Regions from separate parts of the Paenibacillus sp. 2003 genome, predicted to be linked through region 3. Evidence: predicted binding sites of a transcription regulator. Region 3 holds the regulator's gene; each other region holds the start of a gene.

Region 1 (7,636 bases), on a different contig from region 3:
GAAGTACCTGTAGTGAATACATTCTCCGGTTGTCCGGGAGACCATGAGGATGCCAAATATCCGAACTGGCCTGTCGCACCATGGCCAAATGACTTCCAGGAAATCCTGAAGTGGCAGTGGGAGAACAAAGTTATCCCTTACTGGACAGAGTGGGGTAAATTTGCAGCAGATCGTAACGTAAAAGTTGGATTGGAGCTGCACGGTGGATTCTCCGTTCATACTCCAGCAACGTTGCTGAGACTGCGTGAAGCAGCAGGTGAAGTGATCGGAGCCAATCTTGACCCAAGTCACATGTGGTGGCAAGGTATTGATCCGGTTCAGGCAATTCACATCTTGGGACGTGAAGGAGCCATCCATCACTTCCATGCAAAAGATACAACAATTGATCCGGTAAACGTGAACAAACACGGTGTAACGGATATGCAGGACTATACCAATATGCTGGATCGGGCTTGGCAGTTCCGCTCGGTCGGTTATGGACATGATAACAAGACATGGGCAGATATTATGAGTGCCTTGCGTCTGGTCGGATATGATTATGTAGTAAGTATTGAGCACGAAGACGGTCTCATGTCGGTTGAAGAAGGATTCTCTAAAGCCGTGCAAAATCTCCAGCAAGTATTAATCGAAGAACCGCTGGGCGATATGTGGTGGGTTTAGAGCTACACTAGGGGGAAATTGAATATGATCAACGTCACCATTTGGAATGAATTTGTCCATGAGAAAATTCACGATGAAGTAAGGGAAGTCTACCCGGATGGTCTGCATCGAGCACTGGCTGACGGACTTGGCGGCGAAGGCTTTGCTATTCGTACAGCTACACTGGATCAGCCTGAACACGGATTAAGTGATGAAGTGCTGAATTCCACAGATGTGCTCATATGGTGGGGACATATGGCACATGATCGCGTAAGCGATGAGATCTCACAGAAGGTCGCGCAGCGAGTGCTGAACGGGATGGGGATGATTGTGCTCCATTCAGGTCATTTCTCCAAACCATTCAAAGCACTGATGGGAACCAGCTGCGATCTGAAGTGGCGTGTAGCTGACGAGCAGGAAATTGTATGGTGTGTTAACCCATCTCATCCGATTGCGGATGGCATCGAAGGCAAGATTGTATTGGAAAAAGAAGAGATGTACGGTGAATTCTTCGATATTCCAGTACCGGATGAACTGGTGTTTGTAAGCAACTTCCAAGGTGGGGAAGTATTCCGGAGCGGATGTACGTTCCGGCGTGGTGAAGGTAAAATCTTTTATTTCCGACCAGGTCATGAGACGTATCCGACCTATTACAAGCCGGAAATATTAAGAGTAATCAGCAACGCAGTGAAATGGGCATATCCTGCCCGCAGTTTTAAGCCGGAATTTGGCAAGAGCCAACCTGTAAGACCATTTGGTGGCGTGCTGGTCTAATTCACTAACTCAATCGTGAAATGGAAATTATATAAGTTTTATTCAAAAAGAACCCTTCTCCGAGTCATTGATGACTGTGGCAGTTGGGTTCTTTTTGGGTAAGATAGTACTATGGGGAAGTTATACGATATTTCCCATGGTTACGACGCAGCGTGTAATGTATACTGGGATGTATGATCCATTTTGGATGTTATGCTTCTAAAATTTAAACTTTTTAGTTGCAGGCGTTTTCTTTGAAGCTTAAATATGTTATTATGAAATATACTAACAAAATGTAAGTTGATTTGAGTGATCTCTAAAGAGGTGATTAATGTGGAAGGTCAAGACTTGCGGATGTGTCCGCGTTTTGAGACGGCGTTTTCTTTTTTGGGCAAGCGCTGGAATGGTTTAATTATTCAAACGTTGATGAGTGGTTCGAAGCGATTCAAGGATATCTCCAATCTGATTCCATCCATGAGTGATAAGATGTTATCCGAACGGATGAAAGATCTGGAGAGTGAAGGTATTCTGGTTCGTCACGTCTATCCCGAGACGCCAGTTCGTATTGAATATGAACTGACGGAGAAAGGTAGAGCGCTCCAGCCCGTCATGAATCAAATTCAAGACTGGGCTGAGCAGTGGGTTGACTAACGTATAAGCATCACCCACTTTTGTTACATGAATGACATAGACTCCTGATTTCCGTGGAAATCAGGGGTTTTTGTCTTAAGTATTAGGTGGATCGGCGTTTTTCTCCTGGGCTATGCACATGTTGTCATGAGTTGTAGTATAATCTATAGAAAATGGCCACAGACGGCCGGAGCGAAGGAGGCCCACTTGTCATGAGAGAAGAAAGCTTATCCCGTGAAGTACGCTACGGCAAAGAAGATATTGCAGAACTTGAGAGCGCATCCATTCAGGTCCATCTAATTTATAAAAAAGCTGCGGAGTTGTTCAAGCGCACAGCATATTCCCGTTCAATTAAGGATGATCTTGCCGAAGTGAATACGCATTCTGTGAACAGCGATGGTCCGAGATTAGCTCCGGCGGTGCTGCAAAAATGGATTCAAACGTCCAGGGGCTGGAAGTGTATCGGATGTGAGCTGGGACAACCTGATTCAACGACTTCTCAGATGGAAGAAACCATCCATGGTAAGCGGTTGGTTCTGGATGTGGGAGAAGGTCGGCTGGTTCAGGCAGAAATGCTGATTCAGGCGGTTGTTTGGTCACAATATGAGAAGATTCGAATGTTTGCACCATGGCTTGGTGATGAACCCTTTTACAGCGTGCAGGAACTGGATGTCATTGCCCGTTATATTGTGCCTACCTATTTTTCGGAACGACCTTTGCATGAGCAAGGGAAGGTGTTCAAGGTACATCAACAATATGGGCAGATTCCGTTGTATCAGGAGTATGTAGACGCACCTTCATGCTGCGTGCAGGTGGACGGTGGATTGCTTGAAGGGCGATTGCTGACAGGTGTATACGTATCTGAGGAGCAGTTTTTCGGGCTTAATCCATATCTGAAAGATGGCGATGGAGGACGGACATATATGCAGGCTAGTGTCCAGTGATAACGCAACCAATGAGAACATAAAAATGATTTAGATTGGAGAGCCTGTGTGCAGGCTCTCTTTGTTGTATAAGCCCTCTCTGGAGGGCACGCGCAATAAAAGTAACGGCTTTGACACTTTTTTTTGCCGAGGGTTGTGCCATAATAGAGGTTATGGACAACAGGGTGAATGATTTTACGCAGGGTGGTGTTACCTACATGATGAAGAAAATCCCCGGTTACATAGGTGTATGTTTGCTCCTACTGGCGATCTTGGCTGGTTGTAGTGAGACACAGCCTTCTGAGCAGCCAATTGTCAAAGAGACAGAAACAGCGAATACAATCACAGTGGCTGTAGATGGCAGTACATTTTTGCCTGATGCAACAAAGTCCATTAAGCGAGATTTTAGTGAGGGTTTGACACTCAAAAAAGCATTACTCAATAGCGGACTGGTCGATTTTACGGCAGATGGCAAACGGATTCAATCCGTCGGTGAAGTTTCTCTGGATTCTTCGCTTAGCTGGGCTGTCAAATTGAATGGCAAGGATATTGAGCAGGAAGATTGGGACATGGAACTTCATGCCAAAGATGAAGTGATCATTTACGTGAAAGCCGCTGACAGTGGGGGGGATGGCGTTGCATATCAGACAACGTTACTCAAGGTTAGCGGTGGAAACATTATGCCAACCCTTAATCGTCAATATGCCGGCGTCTACGTTCAAGAGTGCACAGTTCGCGATGTGTTGAAGTCCAGCGGCATTGTAAGAATGTCGGAGAATAACAAATTTGTCGTTTCGGTCGAGAATGTTACGCCTCGTATGAATGAGCGATGGGTCATTATGGTGAATGACAAAGAATTAATGGAAAATGGTCTGGACATGAAATTGAATCCACGTGATGCGGTAAAGCTTGAATTGACCAATGCATCCTAAGTATACCAAGAAGCCCAATCTCTTTTTAGAGAACTGGGCTTTTTTTCATTAAATATATAAGTAATATCCGATTAGCATAGCCAAATGTTAAATACGACAGATCTCGTTCGGGCAAAGCTCACAGTGACAGATCCCTTGAAGCATCTTCAGATCTTTGATGACAATCATGCCATTGTCATATTCAATCCCATCTTTCTTACGCAGGTCGCTTAACATGCGGTTTACACTTTCACGAGTGGCTCCAATCATATTGGATAAGTCCGTGTGGGTAATTTTTTTGTGTATAATGACATGCTCTCCATGAGGCTCACCATACGAATTCGACAACCGAATGAGGGTGGAGCAGAGTGCACCCGGTTTGCCATATAACATGAGATCCCGGAATTTGGTCTGTGTCAACCGGTGGTGGATGCCCATCCATTTCATAAAGTCGATCGCAAAGTCACAATGCTGGCAGATCAACATCTCCAGGTCTTTATGCTCCAATACACCGATCTCACTGTCCTCCAGCACTTCCGCTGAGAAGCTGTGTTTAGAGCCAAAGAAGGGATCAGCCTGCCCAATCATATCACCGGATTGATACATGTACATGATCAGTTCCTTGCCTTCATCCGTGGATTTGGTGATCTGGGCACGACCCCGTTTCATATAATAAAGTTTGTCAGAGACGTCTCCTTCCCAGTACAGATGTGTACCTTCCGGATAGGTTCTATCTTTCATGGTAACCAGCAAATGGTTGAAATTCGCTTCCGAGAAACAATTGGTATTACCGCGCTTTTCCAGTACAGTTGTTAGTTCTCTCATAAGTCTATCTCCCCTTTATGTCCATCGGACGACCTTCTGTAGTAAGCAGTAGCCTCCGAGGTTCGCCGCAAACCGTTGCCGTCCTGATCAGGGTCATCTCGGCCGGGAGGAAGGACGGTACAAATTGCGGTGGTTCAATTTTTAAGTTCAGTATATACCTAATCTTACCGTTTGAGGGGGAAGGAAAGGGGGCAAAAATGACGAAATTTCAAACATTGTGATAAAATTCACTTTTAATGGAGAGGATGAATTTTACAGCCCTATATTTTAAATAGGAAGTGAAAATGGTTGTATGAAGGACACTACAAAACTTAAATTAAATTTGTTATACTTTGTGAAAAAAATCACATAATTAAGTTTATTGTCATGTTACGATGTGAATGTAAACGAGAGAGACAAACTAATACGAACCTTTAGGAGGATGAGGGAGATGGCTGTAAAGAACGAAGTCGCCCCAGCAAAAGAACCGACAGCAGGTCAGTATATTCAAACGTTAATCGACAAAGCGAATAAAGCACACGCCGCATTCATGAAGATGGACCAGAAGCAGATTGACCGGATTGTGCAAGCGATGGCGCTTGCGGGTCTGGATAAACACATGATGCTTGCCAAGATGGCCGTAGAAGAAACAGGCCGCGGAGTGTATGAGGATAAAATCACCAAAAATATATTTGCAACAGAATATGTGTACCACAGCATCAAGTATGACAAAACCGTAGGTGTGATTGAAGATAACGAATATGAGAGCTTCCAGAAAATTGCGGAGCCGGTCGGCATTATTATGGGGATTACACCGGTCACGAACCCAACATCAACGACGATGTTTAAAGCACTGATCTCCATCAAGACCCGTAACCCGATCATCTTTGGTTTCCACCCATCTGCACAGAATTGTAGCCGGGAAGCTGCTAAAATCCTGCTGGAAGCGGCTGTGAAACATGGTGCACCAGCAGATTGTATTCAATGGATTGATGATCCTTCCATGGATCGTACAAACGAACTGATGAATCACAATGATGTGGCTCTCATTCTGGCAACAGGCGGATCCGGCATGGTACGTGCAGCGTACAGCTGTGGTAAACCTGCACTGGGCGTAGGACCGGGTAACGTACCTTGCTTTATCGAGAAAAGCGCGGATATCAATCAGGCAGTGACGGATTTGATCCTGTCGAAGTCCTTCGACAACGGAATGATCTGTGCTTCCGAGCAAGCGGTAATCATTGAAGAACCGATCTTCGATCAAGTGAAGAAAAAAATGATTGCGAACGGCTGTTACTTTGTTAACAAAGATGAAGCAGCAAAATTGACAGCAGGTGCGATTAATGCCGAGAAATGTGCGGTGAACCCGGCGATTGTTGGTCAATCTGCGGTGAGCATTGCGAAGTTGTGCGGAATTGAAGTTCCAGCAGGCACCAAAATTCTCGTGGCCGAGATTGAAGGGGTAGGTACGAAATTCCCATTGTCGGCTGAAAAATTAAGTCCGGTACTGGCATGTTACAAAGTTAAAACGGCAGCAGAGGGCATTGAGCGTGCAGCAGAAGTGGTTGCTTTTGGCGGCATGGGTCACTCCTCGGTTATCCACTCCACAAATGAAGAAGTGATCGGCAAATTCGCAGATCGTCTGCAAACCGGACGGATTATTGTGAATTCACCATCCACACACGGTGCCATCGGGGATATCTACAACACAAACATGCCGTCATTGACACTGGGATGCGGATCATACGGACGTAACTCGACTTCTTCCAACGTAACCGCTGTAAACTTAATCAATGTGAAAAGGGTGGCTCGCCGTACCGTGAATATGCAATGGTTCAAAGTGCCGAACAAAGTCTACTTCGAAAAAGGCGCAACGCAGTACCTTGCCAAAATGCCTGACATCACACGTGTGGCCATTATTACGGATGCCATGATGGTGAAGCTTGGATATGTTGAAAAGGTAGAACACTATCTGCGTCAACGCCAAATGCCAGTAGCGATCGAAGTATTCTCCGATGTTGAGCCAGATCCATCCACTACAACGGTAGATCGTGGAACCGAAATGATGCGCCGCTTCCAACCAGACTGCATTATCGCACTCGGCGGTGGATCACCAATGGATGCTGCCAAAGCCATGTGGTTGTTCTATGAATATCCGGACACGGACTTCAACGATCTGAAACAAAAATTCATGGATATCCGCAAACGGATCTACAAATATCCACGTCTCGGCGTAAAAGCGAAATTTGTAGCGATTCCAACAACATCCGGTACAGGTTCTGAAGTGACATCGTTCGCGGTTATCACAGATAAAAATCAAGGTAATACCAAATATCCATTGGCCGACTATGAACTGACACCAGACGTAGCGATTGTCGATCCGGAGTTTGTATACTCCCTGCCTAGAACAGCCGTTGCAGATACAGGTATGGACGTATTGACTCACGCCATCGAAGCATATGTATCTGTCATGGCGAATGATTACACGGATGGCCTTGCGATCAAAGCAATCCAGCTGGTATTCCAATACCTGGAGCAATCTGCGCTGCAAGGAGATAAACTGGCACGTGAGAAAATGCATAATGCTTCCACGATTGCCGGTATGGCGTTTGCCAACGCATTCCTGGGCATTAACCACAGCTTGGCGCATAAATGGGGCGGTCAGTACCACACCGCACACGGACGCACCAATGCGATCCTGATGCCACACGTCATTCGTTACAACGCGAAAAAACCGACCAAATTTGCATCGTTCCCGAAATATTCACACTTTGTAGCGGATGAGCGGTATGCCGAAATTGCCCGGATTCTGGGATTGCCTGCACGTACAACAGAAGAAGGCGTAACCAGTCTTATCAATGCCATTCGCAAACTGAACAAAACATTGGGCATTGAAGAATCGTTCCAGGAAATCGGATTTGATGCCAAAGACTTTGAAGCACATGTAGATTATTTGGCAGACCGTGCCTTCGAAGA
Region 2 (7,636 bases), on a different contig from region 3:
ATCACGGTGTACGGATTAACAATATCGAGGAATCCTGCACGCAACTGCATCTCCCCATCAATAGGCAGACCCTTCATGAACGTGGCAAAGACTACGCCGAACAGGAAAGGCAGGAGCGCGCTGGATACCACAATGATGATATCCCATGTTTTGCGCCAGCGCTGCTGTTTCATTTTACTGCGGAATTCGAAGGCAACCCCGCGACCAATCAAGGCGAGTAACACGACCACAAGCGGCAGGTAGAAACCACTGAACATCGTGGCATACCAGTGCGGGAAGGCAGCAAACATCGCTCCCCCTGCTGTAATCAGCCATACTTCATTACCATCCCAGAAGGGACCAATCGAGTTGATCAGGGTCCGGCGTTCGCGGTCCGTTTTGGCAATAATGCCTGTAGACATCCCCACACCAAAATCAAAACCTTCCAAAAAGAAGAAACCGACAAACAACACGGCAATCAGCAAAAACCACAACTCACTTAGTGACAACGGAATAACCTCCATCCACGCCGAACGGATCGGCCGATTCATCGTGATCTTCTGGCTTATCGACCGCAAATGGCCCTGCCTTGATCTCACGTACGAACAGGTATACCATCACGATACCGAGAATCGTATACGCAGCTGTAAAAGCGATGGTCGAGAACAGGATCATGCCTGCGGATACGTTCGGTGAAACCCCGGCCTCGGTGGTCATATAACCAAATACCGTCCATGGCTGTCTTCCAACCTCGGTCATGATCCAACCAGATGTATTGGCGATAAATGGCAGAGAAATAGCAAATACCATCAGACGCATGAACCACTTTCCTGCAACCTCCAGCTTCTTGCGCATAGCCAGAAACGTACCATACAGGGATAACAAAATCATTAAGCCCCCTGCTGCGATCATAATGCGGAAACTCCAGAACGTTGTTCGTACCGGCGGGATGTAATTCCCCGGTCCATACGTCTGCTCATACTCGGCTTGAAGCTCCTTCATGCCTTGGACACTACCGGAGAACTTGCTGTAGGACAGGTAACTGAGCAATCCAGGGATTTTGATCTCACCCGTACTCTCCTGTTTATCCGGATCGATAAAAGCGACCACCGTCCATGGTGCCGGATCTTCTGTCGTTGTCCATGTGCCTTCACTGGCTGCCATCTTCATCGGCTGTGTCTCCACGAGATATTGAGCCTGGAAGTGTCCAGAGAAAGCTACACCAAATGAAGAAACAAGAGCGATAATGATCGCGATATTAAACGATTTGCGGAAGATCTCCACATCCTGCTTCTTCATTAATTTGTAGGCACTGATCCCGGTTACGACGAAAGCCCCTGTCATCAATGCCCCAAAAATCGTATGTGGGAACTCGACGAGCAACTGACCATTCGTGATGAGTGCAAAGAAATCATTCATCTCGGCTCGGCCGTTGTTAATCTCAAACCCGACCGGATGCTGCATAAATGAATTGGCTGCCAGAATCCACAGCGCGGACAGGAATGTGCCGACAAACACCAGCCAGATGCAGGCCAGATGCACTTTTTTGGACAAACGATCCCATCCAAATATCCACAAACCAATAAATGTAGACTCCATAAAAAACGCCAGTAGCGCTTCAATAGCCAGTGGCGCACCGAACACGTCCCCCACAAACCGAGAGTACTCGGACCAGTTCATGCCAAACTGGAACTCTTGCAAAATACCTGTGACTACACCGACGGCAAAGTTAATCAGGAACAGCTTGCCCCAGAACTTCGCCATCGTTTTGTAGATTTCCTTACCCTTAACAACGTACAACGTCTCCATGATTGCAACCAACAGTACAAGACCGATGGATAGCGGGACAAAAAAGAAATGGAAAATCGTTGTAAGTGCATATTGGATACGCGATAACATAATCGGATCCATACCGTTACCCCTTCTTTCTGTTCACTTCGCAGTATGCGTATCTGGCATTGAAGCTGCACCTTCGCTGTCTGTCCGCCAAATACGTTGATGAACGTATTGTGCCAGATTACCTATTTTATACATGTGATAATTATCACAATCTTCGTCTCTAGAGCAAAAAAAAGTGATCCTGGTCACACAAAAGATAAAATTCAGCCTATTATCACAGCTTGCCAACTTCATCTATTCATGGAAGATACTCATGTTTGGGACGGAATGCCCATATGTTAGTCTCAGGCATATCATGCGAAGTACCGTGAGGGCTTTACATATGAAGTGAAAGCATGAAGTACATGCAGAACGAATGACGCGCCATATTACAGTCAAGGTGAGGTGAACTATTCATGGAAAAACCTGCGCCATTACCAGGTGAAGACTCCGAAGTCAGCCTGGATAAGGCCAGTACAATACAGTCCCCGGTCCGATATGTTCTCTTCCCTCGCAAAGGGGGCTGGTCATCCTTTCCCTATCCCGATATTGCTGCACTGCTGTCGATCGAGGGAGATGTCTACTATGTCAGCAGCCTGACAGAAACAGAAGATGTACCTCCGGTCATTACCGTCATCTCCCTCCCTGAGGCCGAGCAGCTATTGCTGGAACCTCGCACCGTAGCCGTAGTCGCCCATCCCTACTGGCTAATGGCTACGGCTTCGCTGGAGCCTGAGCTATGTATTGCCCTGCTCCCTGAGCCTGCTGGAAACGAAGCAGAATCTCCGCTATGGGAGAGTAGTATTTCCAAACTGGTCGGCATCGCCGATCTGGTAGGCACATCCTCCGAAACACGTTATATGAAGCTGTTATTCCAAGGTGCACGCGCTATCTGGCTGGGCGGTGAAGACCCTGCACCTGCAGGTACGATGCAAAAAGATGATCTCGAAGTCCCTCTCCGGGACTACGAACTGTTCTTCCTGCATGCGCTGCGGCAAATCCTGTCAGGCACTCCGGATAGCATCACCCTGCTTCAATGCAGTGTACGTGCCGACTTCTACCGCCAGCTTCGTGCCAAAGCAGGTGCACATGAGACGATATCCTTTTTGCTGGCAGCCTATGAGTACTTGCTTGAAGATCCTCGGGCTATCAATTCACTTCAAGAGGCATTCTCCCATGCGGTCTTGAATGGTCGCAGTGACTGTGTAGTCTCCCACTATAGATTCCTGTCTGCCATTCATGCCCGGGCCGGACAGTTGGAGGACGCCCTGCGGGTGTATGGAATTAGTGCAGCCGATGAACAAGAACGGCATCATTATGAACAGTTATGTCGCTGGCTTGAGGCGGGAGAAGATCAACTTGTACGAGCGGAACTACTGCGTATGAACGAAGATTACGGAAATGCCCTGCGTATCCTTGACGAACTTGGCGGAGAAACCGCGAGACATTGGAAATTCCGCATCTACCAGGAGACTGGACGTGTGGGAGAGGCACTGGCTCTGGTGCATGCAGTCGATATTCAGGATGATGCCAGTCGCCGGGACTATCAGCAATTATCCGGCAGTGCGCTGGCACTGCGAGGGGAACGACACGGGGCAGTCCGACATTTCCTTGAGACAGCACTGGAGGATGAAGATGCGCTGGCCCGGATTGTGGAGCTGGAGCTGTTGGATCATGCTGTACAGCAATTGCTTGGGGAGGTGCCATGATGCTGGACCCGAAGAAGCGTAGACAACAGTTGAATGGGCCAATGGTGCACAGGGATATCCGAACCGAAACCACTTACACGCCAACGAAAACAGTCGATCGAGCACATACAGATGCATTGGGAAATGGCGATCACCCCCCGGATCATACACAACAAACACAGAACATCCGAAGCCAAGTGCATCACTGGGGTGACACACAAGGTCAGGAAGAACAGAATGCTGCTATGACACAAGAGGAAACATGTGTATTCAAAGAGCCCTTCTCCATTCGTCGGGTTCGCAAAAGCAAAGGCAACAAGCTCACCGCCATGCTCCAGGTTCGCAATGAGCGTGGCCGATACCTGGAAGAAGTATTGCATGATCTGAGTGAGTTCGTGGATGAAATCGTGATTGTGGACGATGCCAGCACAGACGGAACCCCGGACATATGCAAAGCCTATCCAAAGGTAGTCCGTCTGGAGGTATTGGAGAAACCGCTGTTCGCCGAGGAATGGCGGCTTCGCAACACCTTATGGCAAGCGGCGGCGGGAACACGTCCCGACTGGTTGCTCTCGGTTGATGCGGATGAGCTGTACAGCTCAGAGGCCAAGAAAGCCATACGCACGCTGATTAATCAGGAGTACGCAGACTGGTTTGCATTCCGTTTCTACGACATGTGGGGGGGCCGGACCCACTACCGGGAAGATGATCTCTGGTGTCTGCACAAACGGCATACTGCTTCACTTGTACGGTATATGCCTGGATATCCTTATTTTTATCCACAACAGAATCATCATGTTCCCCGTCTTCCCTTGTCCTGCACCGTGTTGCCTGGAGTCAGTACGGAACTGAAGGTTCAGCATCTCGGCTGGGCAGGCAGTCTGGAGGACCGGGTTCGTAAATATTTGCGTTACAAACGTATTGATCCGAGCGGTGAGTGGGGCAATCTTGCACATTACGAGTCTATTCTCGATCCGGAACCTCGGCTGATTCCCTGGAAGGAGGGACCGTGAGATGGGCGTGGTGAGTATTCTGACGCATAGTTTCACCGACGGGTACAACCGGGAATTCGGTCGTGTATTTAGGGGTGGACTGGAGCGCTATATTCTGGATCTGTGCAGTGTCATCCGCGGACTCGGGCATATTCCCGAGGTTCATCAGCTCTCTTATTTTGAAGCATTCCAGACTCGGACGGAGCAGATTGACGTATTTGGTTATTCGTACGACATGGATAATGTACCGGAAGCCTTTGACCGGATGGCAGCCGCAGCGCGCGGCCCAGTGATCTATGCCAGCTGTCTGTGGCAACCCATCACCTACAAACCCGGCAGTCTTGGCATCTGTCACGGCATTAACTGGGATCGTCCCGGGCTGCCATTGGAGACCAAACAACAAGTGGCGGAACATATTCAACTGGCTCTGGATGGACTCGTGCGCATTGTATCGGTGGATTCCCATTTCCAGACCTTTTGCCGGGCTGCGTGCACCTATACCGATTCAAGGAAGGTTGTCCTGATTCCCAACGCAGTGGATACGTCCTATTTCACACCAGCCCCGCCAACACGGACCTTCGAGCAGAAACAGGAAGACGAATGGCTTGTCGCATGGAAGAATGATCTGGCGAGTCATGGAGAAAATGTTGGTGCAGTTATATCAGGGGTGCAAGCTGTAGAAGGCAAGGATAGCGATCAAGAACCAGAGGGGAAAGAAACGGTAGATTTCCATTTGAATTTATCAAAACTGGAAACAGCCGAGGTAAATGGCGAAACGTATAGGGTTGCTCGTAACCTCCGAAATGCAACGGATTGGGCAACAGATGTTCTAGCAGAAGCAGATGCTGAATATCAGGATAATGTTCCGATTCAGGGACAGGTTGAACAGAAAACTATGGATGTCCGGATGACCTATCCCCGCCCAATTCGCATTATATATCCGCGTCGAATCAGCATGGAACGGGGCATTATTCCAATGATGCTTGCAACAGATAAGCTGCTGGGGGCTTTTCCGGATCTGGAGATTGAATTTGCCGGGGAACTGGTTGAAGGAAGTACGGTCGGGAGAGCCTTTCGTTATTGGCATCGTACTCATCCACATGCGGAGCGAATTAACCAGCGCACGTATGATTTCCGGGATATTCGTGAGGCCTACCATCAGGCAGATATCGCCGTAATTCCAACATTATTCTCGGAGGGTACCTCCTATGCCTGTCTGGAAGCAATGAGCTGTGGACTTCCGGTGATTGCCTCCAATGTCGGCGGATTGAATGATCTCATTCAGGATGGTTTTAACGGGCTTTTGGTACCTCCCGGCGAGCAGGAACTGACCGCTGCTCTGGTTCGTCTCGTACAGGATCGGGCCGAGCGTGAACGACTGGGAATCTATGCGCGCGAGACTGCACTGTCGTATGATCTTGCCAGGTGGCGGAGCCGGTGGAGCACGGTGTTGGAATCATTTTTGGCAGAGACAGGATTAAAGGAGGGAATTCGGGGATGATGGATACGCCCAAGGCACCGGAATTCATGGAATCAAGATACATTAGGCAAAGTGACCCTAAAACGGACACATTGGTCTTCCCCCTGCATCCGGCATGGTGGAGCCGTCCCTACGAATATGAATGGGCCCGGCGGTTTGCACGTTCAGACGATGTGGTCCTTGATGCAGCCTGCGGCATCTCCCATCCGTTCAAATTCTGGCTTGCAGAGAACTGCCGCGAGGTTCACGCCTGTGACTGGGATGAACGTATTTTGTCTGAAGAGGCGATAAGACTGGATATTGTTTCTGATTTTGGCGAGCAGGCCGCCCAGGATCTGCCGGAATCAACTCTCGTCCGATTGCACCGTGCAAAGGCTAATTTGGCACAGCTTCCGTACGAGTCGGGTAAGTTTGATCGGGTGTTCTGTATCTCTGTACTGGAGCATCTGGATACAGGCACGATGCTGCGGGCGTTTCGTGAATTCGCTCGGGTGCTGAAACCAAACGGACAGTTAATCGCTACCTTTGATGTACCCGAGATGCGGCCGGATCTGCTGGAGACGATCATGGCTGTCACCGGATTAACCATTGAAGATAAGCTGAATGTGGTAGAGCCAGACGATGCCATCTGGTCTGACATGTACGGCACGCCGATCCGCTGTTTTCGAGCGGTGATATGCAAAGGTTGAGACGAATTGGGTTGCTTTGAGTTAAGTGCAGAGTGGAAAGGAGCGCGTGAACCGTGCGCTCCGGGGCGGGCACTTCGTCCGCATGGGGCTGCTGTACGCCGTCCGGCATGCCGCATAGCGCAAGCAGCCCGCAGTGTTCCGCAGAAGGAAGGCGCTGCGGGCAACGCCAGCACGCCACGAGGCGACAGGGCTTGCAGCAGGTCCTTTTCTATCCAATGAATCTGGAAGATATGTCGTTCCTCCAGATCAGGCTATCAATCTGACTGTTAGCGGATCACTTTCAGTTGGAGGACTAATGGCCTCCACTGCTTATTTTGCTTGGTGGGAAGTATAATTCGTTCAACGATGTATAACAAATGCAACGTGCAAACAACCGCCTTCGAATGAATATCGGAAGCGGCTGTTCGTTTTATAGTAGATGCAATGATGATAAAAAATGTTGTCCGGACAAGGCTGTCAGACCGATTCCTGCGGAATGGTCTCTTTTGCTTCAGACACGAGAGGCTGCTTCCCCTCCCACAAGATTCGTTGCAGCAGTATGCCGGCAAGACCAATCACCAGCGTAGCGAGACCGATATATTGAAAGGTGGGGCTCGGCCCTGCGGCTCGAATGAGTGCTCCGCCTGCAAGTGGAGCTACGACAAGTACAACACTGGATAGTGAATTTTGAATGCCAAAGACGCGCCCTACATAGGCAGGAGGGGTTTCCTTTTGCAGCAAATAATTCAGTGTTACCATAAAGAGTCCATTACCAAGCCCAATGCAGAGACCCCAGATAATGACCCAAATTTCAGGTGTTTGTGGGCCGATCCACCCCAGCGCAGCGATTCCGGCACCCACGAACAGATATCCTCCACCCAGTCCCCACCCATACCCAATTCTCGGCAAGCGATTTAACAACAAAATGATGATGACTGCCCCGGCTCCTGC
Region 3 (7,636 bases):
TAAATAAATTATGCTGGTAGAAGGGCACTGTCACGAAATTGACAACGAAATTGCTCGCCAGACAAAACTTCCTCACGAATCAAGATGTCGAGTGAATTGTCGAAAATTGTCCGTTGTTCTTCAAGTAACCGCTTTGTCTGTTCCATCAGTTCTTGCAGAATCAATTTATTCTCTCGCATCAGTTCCTCGGTTGTGACCATATCCATGTTCACAATCCCAAGTGAAGTCAATCCCGAAGCCATCATCGTCTGTACAACATTGGTTGCCTGATCAAAGTCATTGCGTGACCCAGTGGAACGTCCACCGTAGTACATTTCCTCCGCAGCGGCTCCTCCGAGTGCAATCATGATCTGCTCTTCCAGGAAACGCTTCGTATAGAGGAACTGTTCCTGTTGCGGGTTGTGACGTACATATCCCAGCGCCTGACCACGCGGACTAAGTGCCACCTGACTAACACTGCCTGGACGAACGAGTTCAGCCATAATGGCATGTCCCAATTCATGAATGGCGACCCTTTTCTTCTCTTCCACACTGGACTCACGGTCTGTCTTCTCACCCATCATGACTTTATCAATGGCCAGGGACAAGTGCCGTTGTTCAATGTGTAACAGCCCGTCCCGCATGGCGTATATTGCTGCTTCGTTCATAACACTTTCAAGCTGCGCACCGGAAAACCCATATGATTCCTCGGCTGTCTTCTCCAGATTAACTTCCTCCATCAGAGGTTTGTTCACAGCATGCAGTTCAAGAATGTGCTTTCTGCCCTTTTTGTCGGGCAAGTCCACTTGAATGTGACGGTCAAAACGTCCCGGACGTGTCAGGGCACTATCCAACATTTCTTTGCGGTTCGTTGCAGCTATAACCAGAATTCGAGGTGTCTCAGAAGAATAAATTCCATCCATCTCCGTCAAGAGCTGATTCAGAGTCTGATCATACTCGCGCTGTTGACCACCTTCACGTTTACCCCCGATGACATCAATCTCATCGATAAATATAATGGCATTTTCCTTATTTTCCTTGGTAGCACGGGTTCTCGCATCCTTGAACAAATCCCGAATTCTGCTGGCACCCACACCAACATACATTTCCACGAACTCACTACCCGATGCTGCTACAAATACAGAATCTGTGTAATGGGCAGCAGCCTTGGCCATCAACGTTTTCCCTGTCCCTGGAGGGCCTGTCAGCAAGATCCCTTTTAACGGACGAATTCCAAACTTCCGAATTTCTTCATGTTTGATGAGAAAGTCAAGTGCTTCACGCAATTCCTGCTTGGCACTGTCCTGACCTCCAATTTCTTCAAAAGTAAGCTTCGAAGGTCCTTTCTTCTTCCGTTTACGTTCCTGTGCAGCGCCTACTGTAATCCCGCCGCGCATTTGCATCATGAACAGCAGACCACCGACAACCGCCGCCGCAATAAGAATCGGAACAATATTAACACCAGTAAACGCAAGGAAAATAATCAACACAGGAAAAAATCCGATGGCAACTTCTTTTGTCCATTTAGGCATTAGGCCACACTCCTATCTGACCGGGCACACGCGGCAGAATAATAAACTTGCTGGCATCTCCGTCACTGAGACTGACATATACATTGTTGTCATCCATAGCTGTATTCACTTTAATCCCGTTCGTCGCCATCTTCGACAACGTTGGTGTAATCTCGGTGTACTGCTTGTTCTCCATCGCCTGGGCTACGGTAAACATGGCATCACCCCACCAGTTCTCAAGCGCCTCGTTGGAATGATCCACAACATCCAGCTTTAACGAGCGTGAACCAATCACCGTCTGTCCTTCTTTGTGAATATATTGTACCAGTCTGCCCAAATCAACATCCGGTTGCAGATCCAGTTTCAATTGTACGTCATTGCGGTTAATAGTTAATTGAACGTCATTGACTCCATCGTACTGGGTAACCATCTTTTCAATCGGATTCTGCACGGCCACCTGACGATATACAAACCAACCTCCAAACAACACAACGGCTGAAATGACGGCAGTTAAAGCAATAGGCAATACTTTTAGCTTCAAGTGAATTACCCCTCCCAGATTTTGGCCTAACCTACTGGCTTATTGGTATATACGAATATGTGCACATTGACTCCTGCGAGAATTTCGACAGGATTATTTGTTTTGAATGTAACTTTGAGTACATATCTGAGTATATCACATCGTATATACATTTTCGAAGGCGAAAATATGAATAAATTATTAATTTTAACTATTTAAATCAAAAATGTTTACAGACAACACAAAGAACCGGTTCAGTCGGATATCCGTCTGCCGGTTCTTTCATTTCTTTAATTCTCTAGTTATGTCACTCTATTTGTTCTAGCTGTTCGGGAGTGTGTAGACCAGGTCCACCTGTTCTCCATTGCTAAAACGATAAAAGCGATAGTGGTTATGCGTACCGTCTTTATAATACACTTGCCACACATATATTCCATTCACAACTCCGGGCATGATTCGTTTAATCTCGCCGGCAGGAACTTCAGAACTGAAGCGATTGCGGATCTGCGATTCGGACATGCCATTCTGCAGCAGCTCACTGTGTACAGCGTTTGCACCCTTAGCCGGTTGATTGTTTGCATCGAATTTAACCCAGACCATAACATCCTGGTTATCCTTATTTTTGCCGATCAGGGTCCAGTAGATGTTGTCAGAGCCTTCTTTGTCTCCCCAGATGTACTTGCGCAATTCATCATAGGATGTAATGCCCAGTTGCTTCTGTGCTGCCTGTATAGCGAGAGCTTCTTCCTTGCGCTGGTCCTGCGTGACATAGACGTAATAACGCTGAAGTCCAAACAGAATCAGAACCAGTGCAAGCAGCGAAATCCATATCCACTTCTTTTTTTTCTTCAAAAGCCGAACTTCCTTTCCCTATGATGCTCTGTCCTGCAATTAACGAGCAAGCAGACCATCAAATGCCAATTGAGACTCACGCAAAATGCGTTCTTCATCCAGCGTCAGACATTCGCCGTGTTTGACCACTTGTTTTCCATCCACCCATACGTGCTCAACATCTTTGGCAGAAGCCGAGTAGATCGTATGTGAGATCAGGTCTGTATGTGGATAGAAATGTGCCTGTTCAATGTCAAGAGCGATAAAATCAGCCTTCATGCCGACCTCAAGTGCTCCGGTATTGTTCAAGAAAATGGATTTGGCACCGTATGACGTTCCGAGGAGTAACGCTTCGCCTGCTGGCACAGCCGTCGGGTCACCAGATACACCTTTGTGGATCAATGCAGCCATTCTCATTTCCTCGAACATATCCAGGTTGTTGTTGCTTGCCGGTCCGTCTGTTCCGAGTGACACGGTAACTCCTGCTTTCAGTAACGCAGGTACCCGCGCAACACCGGAAGCGAGTTTCAGGTTACTTCCCGGGTTATGGGATACAGCCACATCATGACGGGCCAAAATTTCAATCTCTTCGTCATTCAGATGCACCGCATGTGCAACCAGGGATGGACGAGAGAAAAAGCCCAGTTTCTCCAGATGTGCCACAGGACGCAGTCCATAATCAGCCACGTTCTGCTCCACTTCACGAAGCGTTTCAGACATATGTGTATGGAGAGGAAGGTTCAGGTCGTTCGCGACCTGTACAAGCTTCTCTATGTAGTCAGGAGGGCATGTATATGGGGCGTGTGGCGAGATTACGGTTGTAATGCGACCATCTGCCTGTCCATTCCACTCACGTGCAAACGCTGCCGACTCGTCCAGCTTCCGCAGTTGCTCTTCTTCCGAGCACAGCCCGATTACACCACGTGCCAGTGCTGCTCTAACGCCTGATTGCTCCACAACTTTGGCAACTTGATCCATGTGATCGTACATGTCCAGGAAAGCTGTAGTTCCGCCTTTCAACATTTCAAGCACCGATAGCGAAGTTCCCCAATATACGTCTTGTGAAGTCATTTTCGCTTCCATCGGCCACATTTTTTCCTGCAACCATACTTGCAACGCAAGATCGTCTCCGTGCCCTCTGAGCAACGACATTGCTGCATGACCATGCGTATTGATCAGACCCGGCAGGAAGAACAGTCCTTTTCCATCCACTTTGGTACAATTTTTGTCTCCATCCGGCAATGTCTCACCAATATGCACAATCTTGTCATCCTCAACAACCATGTATCCTTGAACCACGTTCCATGTTGTGCCGCCTTCATTAACGGCAAATTTGCCGTTGTGAATTACCCATCTATTTGTTGTCATCTTCCTCGTCGTCCTTTCCAGTCTCCAAGTAATAGGCCAAACTAAGCAGATCCGTTGTAAAGTCAGCATGGTGAATGCGGATATGCGGCGGTGTTTTTAGAATGGTTGGTGCAAAATTAAGAATCGCTTCGATTCCGGATTCAATAAGCTGATCGGCTACATTTTGGGCTTCCGTATCCGGAACCGTGATAATTCCGATGCGGATGTTTTCTGTTTTAACCGCTTCCGTCAATTCATTCATTGGTTTTACCGTCAAACTGTTAATTTGACTACCAATCTTCGGTCCATATGCATCAAATACAGCAACAATCTTCATGTTGTCTTTCAGATATGCATTGTAGTTAGACAAGGCTTGACCGAGATTACCCGCTCCTACCAGAGCTACATTAATTTGCTGATCGATTTTGAGAATGTGACGAATTTTCTCGATCAAATAGGATACATCATACCCGATCCCTTTACGACCAAAATCACCGAAGTAAGCCAGGTCTTTACGAATTTGGGCCGGATTCAGATCCAGCCTCTGTCCAAGCTCTTGAGAAGAAACAGTAGCCACCTCACGCTGATGCAACTCGTTCAAATAACGCAAGTATACAGGCAGACGTCGTACCACCGCTTCCGAAATTTTATCCGATTTCATTCTTGCTCCCCCTTACCAAGGCCACGATAAAATAATAGATGAAAAGATGAGCATTCTGTATAAATTCAAAGATAGACGTTGTATACAGAATGCTCCTTGTAATTTAGGTTATAAGTTCTTACGTGCAACTGCTTTAATCGGATACGGAAATATCTAATAAAGTTTAACGCCAAACGATAGTGTCATGCAATGATATAACGAACAAAACAACCATTATTCTTGTTCATTAACAGGTTTTTCCAACCACTCGGTAATTCGTGGAACCATTTGCTCCGTGAGCATATGCTCCATTTTGGGACCAGGTAAAGAATATAAAAAGAATTTACCATAGTACGCTTCAATCACCCGTGTATCATAAACAATGACAATTCCTCTGTCCTTCGCTGTACGCACCAACCGGCCAAATCCCTGCTTGAAACGAATGACCGCTTGCGGCACGGACAGTTTCATGAACGGATTTTTCTTCTGTTCCTGAAGCAACTCACTCTTGGCTTCCACCAACGGATGATTCGGTGGCTGGAAAGGCAGTCGCACAATAGCGAGACAGGTTAGCGCCTCTCCCGGGATATCTACACCCTCCCAGAAGCTGCTTGTACCCAGAAGTACCGTAGCTTTGGCATCTTGGAACCTGCGAGTCAATTTGGAACGACTTCCACTGTCAACGCCTTGCCCAAGCAACGAGATGTCGTTACCAGATAGCGCCTCCTTCAGCGGATCATAGACCTGTCGCAACATCTTGTATGAAGTAAACAGAACCATCATGCGTCCACGCGTGGCAATTGCCGTCTCTGCAAGTGATTGCACCAGCATATTGACAAAGTGCGCATCACCCACACTGCCCTTCACACTCGGGAAATCACGCGGAATCACCAGAAGTGCCTGATCGCGATAGTTGAAAGGTGATGGCAGCATCGACGTTAACAACCGATTATTCTCGGAAGCTTCCTGCAAGCCAAGCTGTTCAATCATGAACTGGAATGACTTATCTACCGAAAGCGTAGCCGATGTAAGCACAACACTTTTCTTTTTATCAAAAAATAAATCCTTAAGTTGTGCACTGACATCTACAGGTACAGCATACAGCTGAAGAGATTTGCTGCGGAATTGACCGCTGGCTTCCATCCAGTACACCGTTTTGGCATCATCCATACGCATGAAGAAACGTAGATTCTCCTTCAATGTGGTCAGATCTTTCAGCAGTCCTGTAATATCCGTGATCAGACTATCCGATTGATAATCATCCTGATCCTCTTTCACTTCAAGCAGCAATTTGTCCCCTTTGCGAACCAAATCGCCCAGAGTCACATAGATCTGGTTCTCCAGATCCTGCAACTCCTGCCATTTTGCAGGTTTCTGAGAAGCTTTCAGGCGCAGGGAAAATTGCCCCGTCTCTCCCGGTGAAGCATCACTTCGTTCAGGCAACAGACCGAACAAGGCGTCACTCATACGATCCCACAGTTCCTTGACCTCAACAGCCAGCGGGAACATCTGATCCACCATGGAGCCCCATTGCACCGAATTTTCATGCCCGGATAACTGCGAACGAAGCATAGGCAGCTGCCCATTACGACTGTCTTTAAACAGGCGGGTCAGTGTGTGAACCAAGGTGAAATATTTCATATGCATTCCAAGATGTTTACCAGCTACATCCTCCAGATGATGTGCCTCATCGATCACAAGACTCTCATAGGCTGGCAGCAGCTGATGCGCGGCTTTCACATCCGTAAATAATTTGGAGTGATTGGTGATTACGATATCTGACAACCCGGCCTCATGTTTGGCACGATGGTAGAAACATTTGCGGAACCATGGACATGATCTTCCCAGACAAGACTCAGATTCGCTCTGTACCGTCTCCCAGAAGTCCCCTCCGCGTCCGCTAAGGTTAAGTTCCTCATCATCTCCGGTTTCGGTCTGCGTAAGCCAGACAATCATCTGAGCAGCTGTGAAATAATCCTCTTTGGGTGTGGCGAATTCACGTTTATTGATTTTGTGTTCAAATTTGCGCAGGCACAGGTAATGTCCACGTCCTTTGAATACAGCAGCCTTAAACGGGAACGGAACCACTTGAGTCAGCATCGGAATGTCCCGCTCTCTCAATTGCTCCTGCAGGTTGATTGTATGCGTGCTGACCATAACTTTCTGTTCTTGCTTCACACTTTCGTAAATAGCAGGCAAGAGATAACCCAGAGATTTACCAGTGCCTGTTCCTGCTTCGATCAAGAGATGTTTCTCTTCATCCAGGGCTTGCCTTACACTGCTGAACATCTGAGTCTGCGCTTCACGCTCTTCGTAATGATCCAGCGTATCCTTCAGGTTCTCCCGAACCTGGTCCATAAACTGTTCGAAGCTTACACCATCGAGGGGGTTAGCCTCCCGCTCATCGCGTGGTGCACCTATATCAGTCCAATCACTTACATTAAGAGCAAGCTGACGATAATAGGTATGTCCGTCCAGATCCTGAATCGGCTCTGCTTCCTTCTCACTGCGCATTCCGTCCAAAAACCAGCCCAAGTCACTGTCTTCTGGTGCAAACAGGTCACTGAGGCGCTGAATCGTTATGAGCGGTAATTCCTTTAACTCATCCAGACACTTAAGCAGCACATAGGCTGTCGCCAGTGCGTCACTGTCTGCCTGATGAGGGCGATCATGTTGAAATCCAAATTCGGAAGACACATAACCAAGTTGATAAGAACCCAGTGATGGGAATGTAATCTTCAGAAAATCAATCGTGTCCAGAATGCGGCCAGTGAACGGCAAATAACCGCAACGGTCAAGAGCATTCTG

What was found. The regulator Rex, encoded in region 3, represses fermentation and respiration genes when NADH is low (regulators of the CRP and FNR family bind a similar motif). The targets are predictions, from matches to a motif close to TTGTGAAATATTTCACAA.
Region 1: the regulator Rex is predicted to act here: its motif matches at 5,014-5,031, upstream of adhE (bifunctional acetaldehyde-CoA/alcohol dehydrogenase).
Region 2: the regulator Rex is predicted to act here: its motif matches at 2,012-2,029, upstream of J2X75_RS19615 (cytochrome ubiquinol oxidase subunit I).

The regions. Positions count from the first base shown of each region.
Region 1 is NZ_JAVDTB010000008.1:157,082-164,717, reverse strand. Features, by position in the region: gene J2X75_RS25010 (sugar phosphate isomerase/epimerase family protein) at 1-660, shown strand, start outside; gene J2X75_RS25005 (ThuA domain-containing protein) at 685-1,413, shown strand; gene J2X75_RS25000 (winged helix-turn-helix transcriptional regulator) at 1,747-2,043, shown strand; gene J2X75_RS24995 (hypothetical protein) at 2,235-2,966, shown strand; gene J2X75_RS24990 (hypothetical protein) at 3,164-3,877, shown strand; gene J2X75_RS24985 (Crp/Fnr family transcriptional regulator) at 3,965-4,681, opposite strand; gene adhE (bifunctional acetaldehyde-CoA/alcohol dehydrogenase) at 5,112-7,636, shown strand, end outside.
Region 2 is NZ_JAVDTB010000004.1:392,969-400,604, reverse strand. Features, by position in the region: gene cydB (cytochrome d ubiquinol oxidase subunit II) at 1-530, opposite strand, end outside; gene J2X75_RS19615 (cytochrome ubiquinol oxidase subunit I) at 475-1,890, opposite strand; gene J2X75_RS19610 (tetratricopeptide repeat protein) at 2,274-3,566, shown strand; gene J2X75_RS19605 (glycosyltransferase) at 3,563-4,558, shown strand; gene J2X75_RS19600 (glycosyltransferase family 4 protein) at 4,560-6,038, shown strand; gene J2X75_RS19595 (class I SAM-dependent methyltransferase) at 6,035-6,706, shown strand; gene J2X75_RS19590 (hypothetical protein) at 6,840-7,040, shown strand; gene J2X75_RS19585 (MFS transporter) at 7,163-7,636, opposite strand, start outside.
Region 3 is NZ_JAVDTB010000001.1:2,713,461-2,721,096, forward strand. Features, by position in the region: gene J2X75_RS11650 (AAA family ATPase) at 9-1,511, opposite strand; gene J2X75_RS11655 (hypothetical protein) at 1,504-2,031, opposite strand; gene J2X75_RS11660 (cell wall elongation regulator TseB-like domain-containing protein) at 2,332-2,862, opposite strand; gene J2X75_RS11665 (amidohydrolase) at 2,902-4,209, opposite strand; gene J2X75_RS11670 (redox-sensing transcriptional repressor Rex) at 4,196-4,849, opposite strand; gene dinG (ATP-dependent DNA helicase DinG) at 5,063-7,636, opposite strand, start outside.